One region of the Deinococcus peraridilitoris DSM 19664 genome, then DNA from elsewhere that is predicted to be linked to it. Evidence: riboswitches for the same ligand, from Rfam matches in the RefSeq annotation. Region 1 holds a riboswitch; each other region holds the start of a gene.
The links. Region 1 has a riboswitch for S-adenosylmethionine ahead of DEIPE_RS21000 (carboxylate--amine ligase). Riboswitches for the same ligand answer to the same signal wherever they lie in the genome.

Region 1 (3,267 bases):
CGCCTCTCAGATCAGGCGGGCCCAGCAGCACGCCCGCCGCAACGGTTGGCTGACCGGTGAAGGCGAAACGATCAGCCTCACGCCGCGCGGCTCTTCGGTGTCGAGTCAAGGGCATGCCGCAGACTGAAATCACGCCCGCCCGCGGTGACTACCTCAAGCGGTTGCTGCAGCTGCAGGCGGACGGTGGTATGGCGTGTGTCACGACCGGAAGTCTCGCAAATGAGCTGAATGTCCGGGACGCGTCCGTGACCGGGATGCTCGAGCGGCTGGCACAGGCCGGGTGGGTCGAGTATCACCCCTACCGGGGCGCGCGCCTCACCGAGGAAGGCAGGGAGATCGCACGTGAGCTCGTCCGTGCCCACGGCCTGTTGATGGTTTTTCTGCATGACGCGCTCGGTTACACGCCAGAAGCAGCCCGGGCCGAAGCCGAGCATCTGGAGCACCACGTCAGCAGCGTGTTCCTGGAACACCTCGAACGGTGGATGAACAGCAAAAGCGGACAGCACTGACGTGGTTTCGTCGCAGGTTCACCCGGATATCCAGCCCAAACTGAGGGAACGCACACGCGCGAGCGAAGTCCAGGTGCCGGACGATGCCGGTCAGTCGAACTGGATCTTGGCCCGACACCAATCCAGCTCTGCTCGGGCACCCGCTCGCCGGCAGCAGAGGAGCGCAGCATGAAGCAGGAGCGCTCCACGCGAGCAGTGCCTGAAAGGAAAATGTAGTTGAGACCATCCAGTGCCGCGTGAGAAAGGAAGCCCTGCGGCGGACTTGTGACTCATCAGCACATCTGACCCGTACTGGCCGGGAACAAGGGTGAGCCACCTGTCGTGACGCTGGTGTTGTTCACCATCGCACGAGGACGTCTTGAAGTCCGCTCCGTTCGCCCTTCCCGGTTGCACGTCCGGTTTGCCAACACGCCGTAAAGATATTGAGTAACGGTGATCCCTCCTGACCGGTCCGCATGGAATGGTCCAGCCCGTCAGCTTTTACGAAGCTGCCTCCAAACCGAACGCGCCAGAGCGACTCACCCTGCAGGCCTCCGGCAAGGAGCGGAAAATCGCCGATCCATAAATGTGTGACCCACACTTTCGGGCGGTGGGTTGCGCGCTACTTTTTGCCTGTTGCCGCTCGTCAGCGCGCGACACTCTTATCCAGAGCGCGTGAGGGAACTGGCCCGATCAAACGCGCAGCAACCCGCCTTCATTCCGGCGTGGTGCTCACCAGCCCGCTTCACGCCAACGATGGCGCAACGACGGGAATGATAAGAGAAGGGGTGAATGCACTCAACGTTCCTTCTCGATCAGCGGGAAGGGATTTTTTTGTCCTCCTTGCCGTTGCCTTGCGTGAGGAGGATAAACTGCGTGACTCAATTTCGGCATACTGAACACCGGCGTGGTGATTCCCCCGCCCCGAGCAACCTCTATGTGACCGTGCCACCCGGCAGCGTCTTCGGCGCTCGCCGCTGATGGGAGCCTCTTGATTACCGAACGCCAACACCTGCTGGACGCCATCCGCAGTCTGAACGAGCAAGGCCGTCCGGCAGCGCTCACGTTCAACACCCATATCACTGCGCTCGCCATTGCCCGCAGCCTCGGCCGCCAGGGCGTTCCCATCCTGGCCCTGGACCGGGAGGGCGGCGGCCTCGGCCAGCACAGCAAGTACCTCAGCGCCCTGGCCCTTTGCCCTGACGTGGATGACGGTGGAGAAGCCTTCACGGACTTCCTGATGGATATCGGTCCGCACTTCCAGGAGCGCCCAGTCCTGTTTCCCACCAACGACGACTGGGTGTTCGCAGTTGCCCGGCACAAGGGCCAGCTGGAACGTTTCTACCGTGTGCCGTTCAGCGGGCAGGATGTCATCGACACCGCCCTCACCAAGACAGCCCTGTACCGTCAGGCCGAAACCCTCGGCATTCCTATCCCGCAAAGCTGGTACCTCGACCAGGCGTCACTCACGGAACTCGCTGCAGGACAGTCTGATGTCCTGGAACGCACCATCGCACAAGTGCCGTACCCGGTGATCCTGAAACCCGATGAATCACGCGCCTTCTACGAAGCCTTCAAAGCCAAGGTGTTCGTCGTGAATACCCCAGAGGAATTCCGTGCACGCGTCCGTGAAGCCGCCAGCCAGAATCTCCGGTTGGTCGCGCAGCGCATCATCGACACGCCACCCGGCGGGTTTTACAGCGTGTGCAGTTACCTGGACGCGAACAGTGAACCGCGTGGCGTGTTCGTGGGCCGCAAGCTCGAACAGTACCCGCCCACCTTCGGTACGTCCTGCCTGGCCGACTCCCGCTGGGTGCCCGACATCGCGCAGCGCGGCGTGCAGGTCCTGCAGGCGCTCGGCTTTCACGGCATCAGTGAGATCGAGTTTGTGCTGGACCCAAACACGGGCAAGCAGCTGCTCCTGGACGTGAACACCCGCAGCTGGAAGTGGATCGGCCTGCCCATCGCGAGCGGCATCGACCTGCCGCTGCTGGCGTACCAGGACGCGATTGGTGCTCCATTCGACGCGCCTCAGCAGCAGGACGGCATCCGCTGGACCTTCCTGCGCGATTACGTGAAACTCGTGCGTGAACGAAGCGGCGTCATTCCCGAGGAGCACGTGACACGCGAGGAGTGGCTCGACCTCATCAGCGGACAGCGCCCGGCAGGCGGCACGCTGGTGGACGGAATTCTTGATCCCGACGACCCCGCACCGTTCTATGACGTCCTTAAGGGTGAGCTGTTCGGTTTCCTGTACGCCTGCGCCTGCTAGCGCAAAGGAGAAACAAGGTATGAGATTCGGATACTGGATGCCGATTTTCGGCGGTTGGTTACGGAATGTCTCCGACGAAGGCATGAGCATCGACTGGAGTTACCTGAAGGCGCTGGTGCAGGAATCTGAGCGGGTCGGTTTCGACCTGAGCCTGATCGCGGAGCTGAACCTCAACGATATCAAAGGACCCCAGGCACCCAGCCTGGATGCCTGGACCCTGGCGCCTGCGGTGGCCGCCGTAACGGAACGTCTGGAACTGATGCTGGCCGTCCGGCCCAACTACCACGCTCCTGCCTTGACCGCGAAAGCCATTTCGACACTGGAAACCATCGCGCCGGGGCGGGTGAGCCTGAATGTGGTGTCGAGCTGGTGGGCCGAAGAAGCCCGTCAGTACGGTATGCCCTTCGATCAGCATGACGCGCGCTACGCCCGCAGTGAAGAATGGCTGTCCGTGCTGTCACGCTTGCTGACCGAGCCGATGGTGCAGCACGAAGGCGCGCACTACCA
Region 2 (3,267 bases), on a different replicon from region 1:
AAGCCACCCATGAATGCTTCGGTTTGTCGGGCTTCTGCTACACGCAGCTCACGGACACCTTTCAGGAGAAAAACGGGCTGCTCTACGAAGACCGCAGCCCCAAAACCGACATGCGCGCGCTGGCGCACGCCACGCAGGGCAGCCGCACGCCACGCGAGATGACGATCGACCCGGCCATGAATCCCTTTGGGTACGGCATGCGCTGGCGCAAACGCCTGACCGCTCCGACAGCCAGCGACGACTGAAGCTGAGGAAAACCCGCTGCACAGGAAGATGCTGTCCTGTGCGGCGGGTTTCTGCGTGCAGCCAGCGGGCCGAAATTCAGTCCGAGGAGACCAGCTCGCTTCTGAGCGCCGCGTCCAGTGCTCGCCGCAAGTCGGCCTGCAAATCCCCGGGGGCTTCAAGGCCCACCGACAGACGGATCAGGTCGGGCGTGACACCGGCCTGAATGCGCGCTGCCTCCCCCAGGCGACCGTGCGTGGTGGTCCACGGATGAATGGCCAGGGTGCGGGTGTCACCCAGGTTGGCTGCACGGCGAATCAGGGTCAGTGCGCTCAGAAAGCGTGAAGCGCCCTCCAGACCGCCCGCGACGTTGAAGGTCAGGACGGCGCCTGGCCCGCTGGGAAGGTAACGGTGCGCCAGCGTGTTCGAGGGGTGACTCTCCAGGCCCGGATACGCGACCTGGGTCACGCCGGGTTGGCTCTGCAGCCAGTGTGCCAGTGCCAGGGTTGTGGCGCACTCACGCTCGACGCGCAACTGCATGGTCTCCAGGCCCTGAAAGATGCTCTTGGCAAGCTGGGGCGACAGGACCATGCCCATTTGCGAAAGGCCCAGCTGCCGTGCCCGCCACAAAAAGGCCAGTTCACCGTGACGCTGCCAGAGCGAGACGCCTTCGCGGTCATGTTCGCTGAACAGCGGGTTTGCCGAACAGTCCAAGCCCGGGCGGCACAGCACCGCGCCTCCCAGCGCGGCACCATGACCTGCCGCCCACTTGGTCAGCGAATGGACGATGATGTCCGCGCCGTGCCGAAAAGGCTGGCACAATGCGCCCACCGCACCCCAGGTGTTGTCGACGATCAATGGAACGCCCGCCGTGCGCGTCACGCCGCTGATGGCCCCAAAGTCAGGAATGTCCAGCGCCGGATTGCCGATGGTCTCGACCAGAACCGCGCGGGTATTGGGCTGCAGGGCCGCCCGGATGGACTCGGCGTCATTGGCGACAAGGCTGGTGGTGATGCCGAAATTCGGCAGGACACTCGTGAGCAGCGCGACCGTACCACCGAACAGGCTGGCGGACGCCACGATGTGGTCACCCGCGCGCGCCAGGGTGATGAGGGAGAGCAGCGTCGCTGCCTGACCCGTTCCCGTCACCACCGCGCCCAGCGCGCCCTCCAGGGCACTGACACGCGCCTCCAGGGCGCTGAGGGTGGGGTTGCCGATGCGGCTGTACGACAGCCCGTCGTTCGTCGCGAAGATGTGCGCGGCGTGCTCCAGATCCTGAAACTCCCAGGCGACCGCGTCGTAGATCGGCAGGCCGACGCCCTCGCCCGGACCACGCTGCAGGCCGACATGCACCGCCTGGGTAGCGCTGTGCGCCTCATCGAGGGAATTTACAAAATTCTTGGATTGTTCTTTTGGGTGCGACACATGGTCCTCCGGGGTGGCCGGCTGCCGGCTGGGCGCCGGTGCGTGGGGCGAGGTAGGCAGGGGACCAAAAAATCCCCTCTCCGGAGAGAAGGGGACAGTATTGCGTGCCAAATTCCCTTCTCTTATCGTTCCCGCTGTTTCGCCATCGTCGGCGGAGAGCAGGCTGGAAAGCACCGTCGCCGTGATGAGGGCGGGTTGCTGCGCGTGTCTTCGGGCCAGTTCCCTCACGCGCTCTGGATAAGAGGGCCCACAGGGGTCAGCCCCAAGGTGGACAAACCAAGTCTAGAGTGCGGACCGTGCAGCGTCAATCAGAGGAGAAGCGCGCGTTCGGACTCACCGCCGGGGCTGCGCCATTTGCGTGAGTCTCTCTTCGCCATCTGCCCATTTCGCTCGCAGCAGCCTGCAGGCATGCTGTGAAGGATCCAGCACTCGGCGGGTTCACGGCGACCCGCCACGAAAGAAGCAGGCGAAGGAAGGTGAGCATGAACGGCAATGACATCACGGCACTCGGATTTACAGGCAAGGCGGTCGGCCTCGCGCTTCAGGCCGCGCGTTCCCGCGCCGGGGCAGGCGTACCTGACCACGACATCACCACCGAACTCGCGCACGTTCAGCACCACCCGGAGACCTTCACGGACGACCCGGACTACGCCGAGCTCGCCCGCGAGCTGCTTGCCCTGCAGGCCCGCGTACCCGATACCTTGCGCGACAAGCCCCTGCCGTACCGCCAGTGGGGCGAGGATCTGATCGAGGAAAGTGCGCGCGCCCAGATGGACACGGCCATGCGCCTGCCCGTCAGCGTGGCAGGGGCCCTCATGCCCGACGCGCACTTCGGCTACGGCTTGCCCATCGGAGGTGTGCTGGCCACCGACAACGCGGTCATTCCGTATGGCGTCGGCGTGGACATCGGCTGCTCCATGCGTCTCAGCGTGCTGCCCATCGAGCACCTGGAGCGCGACGAGGAAATGCGCCTGTTGCGCCGCAACACCCGCTTCGGAGCAGGCGGATCGTGGGAGCGCAAGGTGCGTCCTGACCATGAGGTTCTCGACGAGGACACCTGGAGAGAGTTCCCGCTGCTGCGCCAGTTGCGTGACAAAGCCGCCGAGCAGATCGGGACGAGCGGCTCGGGTAACCATTTCGTCGAGTTCGGCACCCTCAGCATCGAGAAGAGTGACCTCGGCCTGCAGCCCGGTCAGTACCTGGCGCTCCTGTCACACAGCGGCTCGCGCGGTTTTGGGGCGCAGGTGGCCGGGCACTACACCAAAGTTGCCCAGAATCTGCACCCCAAACTCGACCTCGAAGCGCGCAAGCTGGCGTGGCTCGACATGAGCCGCGAGGAAGGACAGGCGTATTGGGCCGCCATGGAGCTCGCCGGACGTTACGCGCTGGCGAACCACGAAGTCATTCACGAACGCGTCGCGCGGGCCCTCAAGGTCACGCCGCTGGTGGCCGTCAGCAACAGCCACAACCTGGCGTGGAGACAGCAGCTTCCCGATGGCCGTGAGGCGATCGTGCACCGCAAGGGGGCCACCCCGGCCGCGCAGGGCCAGTTGGGCATCATTCCCGGCAGCATGGCCGATCCAGGCTTCGTGGTGCGTGGAAAAGGCAATTCGCAGGCAC
Region 3 (3,267 bases), on a different replicon from region 1:
AGGGGTGAGCGGTAACTCAGCATCGCGAACATGCGCGCGACCTCCAGCCCACGCGCCGGGTCGAGCGCCAGTGCCGCGCGGGCGGCCACGTTCCAACCGTGCGCCCAGGCCGACTGACGTTGCGGGGCCGCGATCACCACGGCACGTTTCAGCTGCCCGGGGAACAGCTTGAGACAGGCAAGCGTCAGCATGCCCCCCATCGAGCCGCCCACCACGTCGAAGCGCGAAACACCGAGATGCGAGAGCAATTCACCCTGCACGCGCGCCATGTCAAAAATGCCGAGGCGGTGCCCTCCGAGTTCGGCGGGGGTACTCGAGCCCGCACAGCCGCCGATGACGTTCGCACAGACCAGAAAGCGCTCCTGCGGATCGAGCGCGCGCGACGGCCCGTGCAGGGGCCTCCACCACGAGTCCGCGTGCGGGTCACCCGTCAGGGCGTGCATGATCAACACTGCGTTGTCGCCTGCAGCGTTCAGTTCACCCCAGGTGCGAAAGGCGACGCGCACATTTCGGACGCTGGCGCCACAATCGAGTTCGAGCGCCCGTTCACGAAAGAGCGTCACCATCCGGACCGCACCGGTCGGCCGTGTGAGTGTCACGGCGGCATCGCGCCCACCGAAGGTTTCGGTCAGAAAGGCGCCCGTCATGCGAGTTGCAGATTGGCGGCCAGCGACTGCGCGAAATCGGCGGTGAGGTCGTCGATGTGCTCCAGGCCCGCCGACACGCGCACCAGACCGGGCGTCACACCCGCCGAGATCTGCTCGGCTTCGCTCAATTGACTGTGGGTAGTGCTCGCCGGGTGAATCACCAGGGTCTTGGTGTCGCCGACGTTGGCCAGCAGGCTCGCCAGACGGACATGGTTCACGAACGATTCGCCCGCTTCCCGGCCACCGTGTAATTCAAAAGTCAGAATCGACCCTGCGCCGCGCGGAAAGTAGCGCCGGGCATGTGCGTGATGTGGATGCGACGGCAAGTCGGGGTGCGTGACGCGGGCCACTTCGGGCCGCGTGGCCAGCCAGGCGGCGAGCTTGCGGGTGTTCTCGATGTGCCGCTCCGCGCGCAGGGAGAGCGTCTCCAGGCCCTGAATGAACAGGCTCGCGTGGTGGGGCGATAGGCTGGGGCCCAGGTCACGCAAGTTCTCGACTCGCGCCCGAATCGCAAAAGCGACGTTGGGCAGGCCCAGTGGGTTGCCAAAGCCGAACGTTTCCCAGAAGTTCAGACCGTGGTAACTGGGGCTGGGCTCGGTGAAGAGCGGGTAGCGTCCGTTGCCCCAGTCAAAATTCCCCCCATCGACGAGCAGGCCACCAATGGCGGCGCCGTGGCCGCCGATCCACTTGCTGGCCGAGTGCGTCACGACGTTCGCGCCGTGCTCGAACGGGCGGAACAGGTAACCGCCCTGCCCAAAGGTGTTGTCGACGATCACCGCAACGCCGTGATCGGCGGCGGCAGCGGCGATGGCTTCAAAATCCGGCACGTTCAGCGCCGGGTTACCGATGGTCTCCAGATACACCGCCCGGGTATTCGCATCGATGAGCGCCGCGAACTCTTCAGGTCGTTCCTGAGGGGAAGTAAAGCGCACCTGAATACCCAGCCGGGGCAGGGTCACCTTGAAGAGGTTGTAGGTGCCGCCATACAGGTTAGGCGTCGAGACGATGTTGTCGCCCTGGCGGGCCAGGGTCAGAATGGCGATGAACAGCGCGGCGTGACCGCTGGCGACGGCCAGGGCGCCCGTACCACCCTCAAGCGCCGCGATGCGCTCCTCGAGCACGGCGTTGGTGGGATTCGTGATGCGGCTGTAGATGTTCCCGAACTCGCGCAGGCCGAAAAGGTTCGCGGCGTGTGCGGCGTCCCGGAAGGTGTAGCTGGTCGTCTGGTAGATCGGCACGGCGCGGCTGCCGGTGGCGGCGTCGGGAGCCTGCCCGGCGTGTACCTGCAGGGTTTCGAAGCGGAACTTGGGACTAGGCGTGGTCATGAATCCTCCGAGGTGCGGCGTGAGTGCCGGGGTGCCTGGGCGGCCTCGAGGGCGCACCTGGCGTGCTTCGGGGACATGAAAAAGTCCCCTCTCCGGAGAGAAGGGGGACAGTATTGCGTGCCAAATTCCCTTCCCTTATCGTTCCCGCTGTTTCGCCATCGTCGGCGGAGAGCAGGCTGGAAAGCACCGTTGCCGTGATGAGGGCCGGTTGCTGCGCGTGTCTTCGGGCCAGATCCCTCACGCGCTCTGGATAAGAGTCGTTCCGAGTCGGAACACGTCAAGGCTACCCGCCTCGTGCGGGCACGTCAAGGCAGTTGTCAATACACGAAAAAATCATTGAGGCCCGTGGCCTCGTTCCACTGGACATCGAGATGTGTGACGGCCGCGTGATAAGGGCCTCGGCGCAGCCAGTGCAGCAGACGCTCAAGGTCACCGCGTTCGCCTTCTGCCACGATCTCGACCCGCCCGTCACTGAGGTTTTCCGCGTAGCCGTGCAAACCGAGGTCAAGAGCGTGACGCTGCACAAAACGGCGGTATCCCACGCCTTGCACCGCGCCGGAAATCAGGACGTTCACTCGCATACCCGAAAGTCTAGAGCGTTTGTCCATTCCACCCTTGGAGAAAGACACTCCATCAATTCCATTTCCATCCGCTCCTGGTCAAGGTCACTCGCTCCCCGCGCTGACAGCGTGCCCAAAAGCGGTTTCGGGCACTGCGCGCTCTCCGCTCGGTCAAAGACATGGATCAAAAACCGATCAATGTCTTTGACAACCGCTTTAGTCGAGCCTGCGCCAGGCCTGACCGAGGCAGCTTACAGCTGATCCAAAGCTGTCTTTAACGGATGCAAAACTCACGTTCATCCGAATAGAATGCGCTCGTGACGCGCACACGCTGGCTGCTGATGGCCGCCCTGGTCATTCTGCTTGGCTTGCTGCTCTTCGGGTTGCCCCTGTACGGCCCGCGCCTGATCAACCAACTGCCGGGCGATTACCGCATCCAGGCCCGCAGCGTCGGTGGTCCACTGTGGCGCCCCGTCCTGCGGGGCGCCTTGATCGATGGATCAGGAATCCGTGCTGAGGCCGACGAACTCGAGCTCCGCATCACGGCCTTCAATCCCTTTACCCGTGAGCTGCGTTTCACGGGCCGCCTCAAGGACGCAGAAATCGACCTCGATCTCAAGCAGCTGTTTTCGGGGCAGCGGCGCAACAACTGGCAGTTCGTGCCGCAGGACTTCGCACTGGAAAACGTGCGGGTGAACCTCGACAACAGCGGATACAGCCTTCCCGACGCGCGTC

Region 2: another riboswitch for S-adenosylmethionine. It lies ahead of DEIPE_RS04435 (O-acetylhomoserine aminocarboxypropyltransferase/cysteine synthase family protein); the one in region 1 lies ahead of DEIPE_RS21000 (carboxylate--amine ligase).
Region 3: another riboswitch for S-adenosylmethionine. It lies ahead of DEIPE_RS18220 (O-acetylhomoserine aminocarboxypropyltransferase/cysteine synthase family protein); the one in region 1 lies ahead of DEIPE_RS21000 (carboxylate--amine ligase).

What each region holds. Positions count from the first base shown of each region.
Region 1 covers NC_019789.1:477,070-480,336, reverse strand. Annotated here, with positions in the region: gene DEIPE_RS21010 (metal ABC transporter permease) at 1-127, shown strand, start outside; gene DEIPE_RS21005 (metal-dependent transcriptional regulator) at 114-509, shown strand; SAM riboswitch class I at 1,148-1,271, shown strand; gene DEIPE_RS21000 (carboxylate--amine ligase) at 1,480-2,760, shown strand; gene DEIPE_RS20995 (LLM class flavin-dependent oxidoreductase) at 2,780-3,267, shown strand, end outside.
Region 2 covers NC_019793.1:922,778-926,044, reverse strand. Annotated here, with positions in the region: gene DEIPE_RS04440 (glycoside hydrolase family 2 TIM barrel-domain containing protein) at 1-245, shown strand, start outside; gene DEIPE_RS04435 (O-acetylhomoserine aminocarboxypropyltransferase/cysteine synthase family protein) at 322-1,647, opposite strand; SAM riboswitch class I at 1,767-1,891, opposite strand; gene DEIPE_RS04430 (RtcB family protein) at 2,130-3,267, shown strand, end outside.
Region 3 covers NC_019793.1:3,777,457-3,780,723, forward strand. Annotated here, with positions in the region: gene DEIPE_RS18215 (alpha/beta fold hydrolase) at 1-647, opposite strand, end outside; gene DEIPE_RS18220 (O-acetylhomoserine aminocarboxypropyltransferase/cysteine synthase family protein) at 644-1,972, opposite strand; SAM riboswitch class I at 2,105-2,229, opposite strand; gene DEIPE_RS18225 (acylphosphatase) at 2,290-2,553, opposite strand; gene DEIPE_RS18230 (translocation/assembly module TamB domain-containing protein) at 2,850-3,267, shown strand, end outside.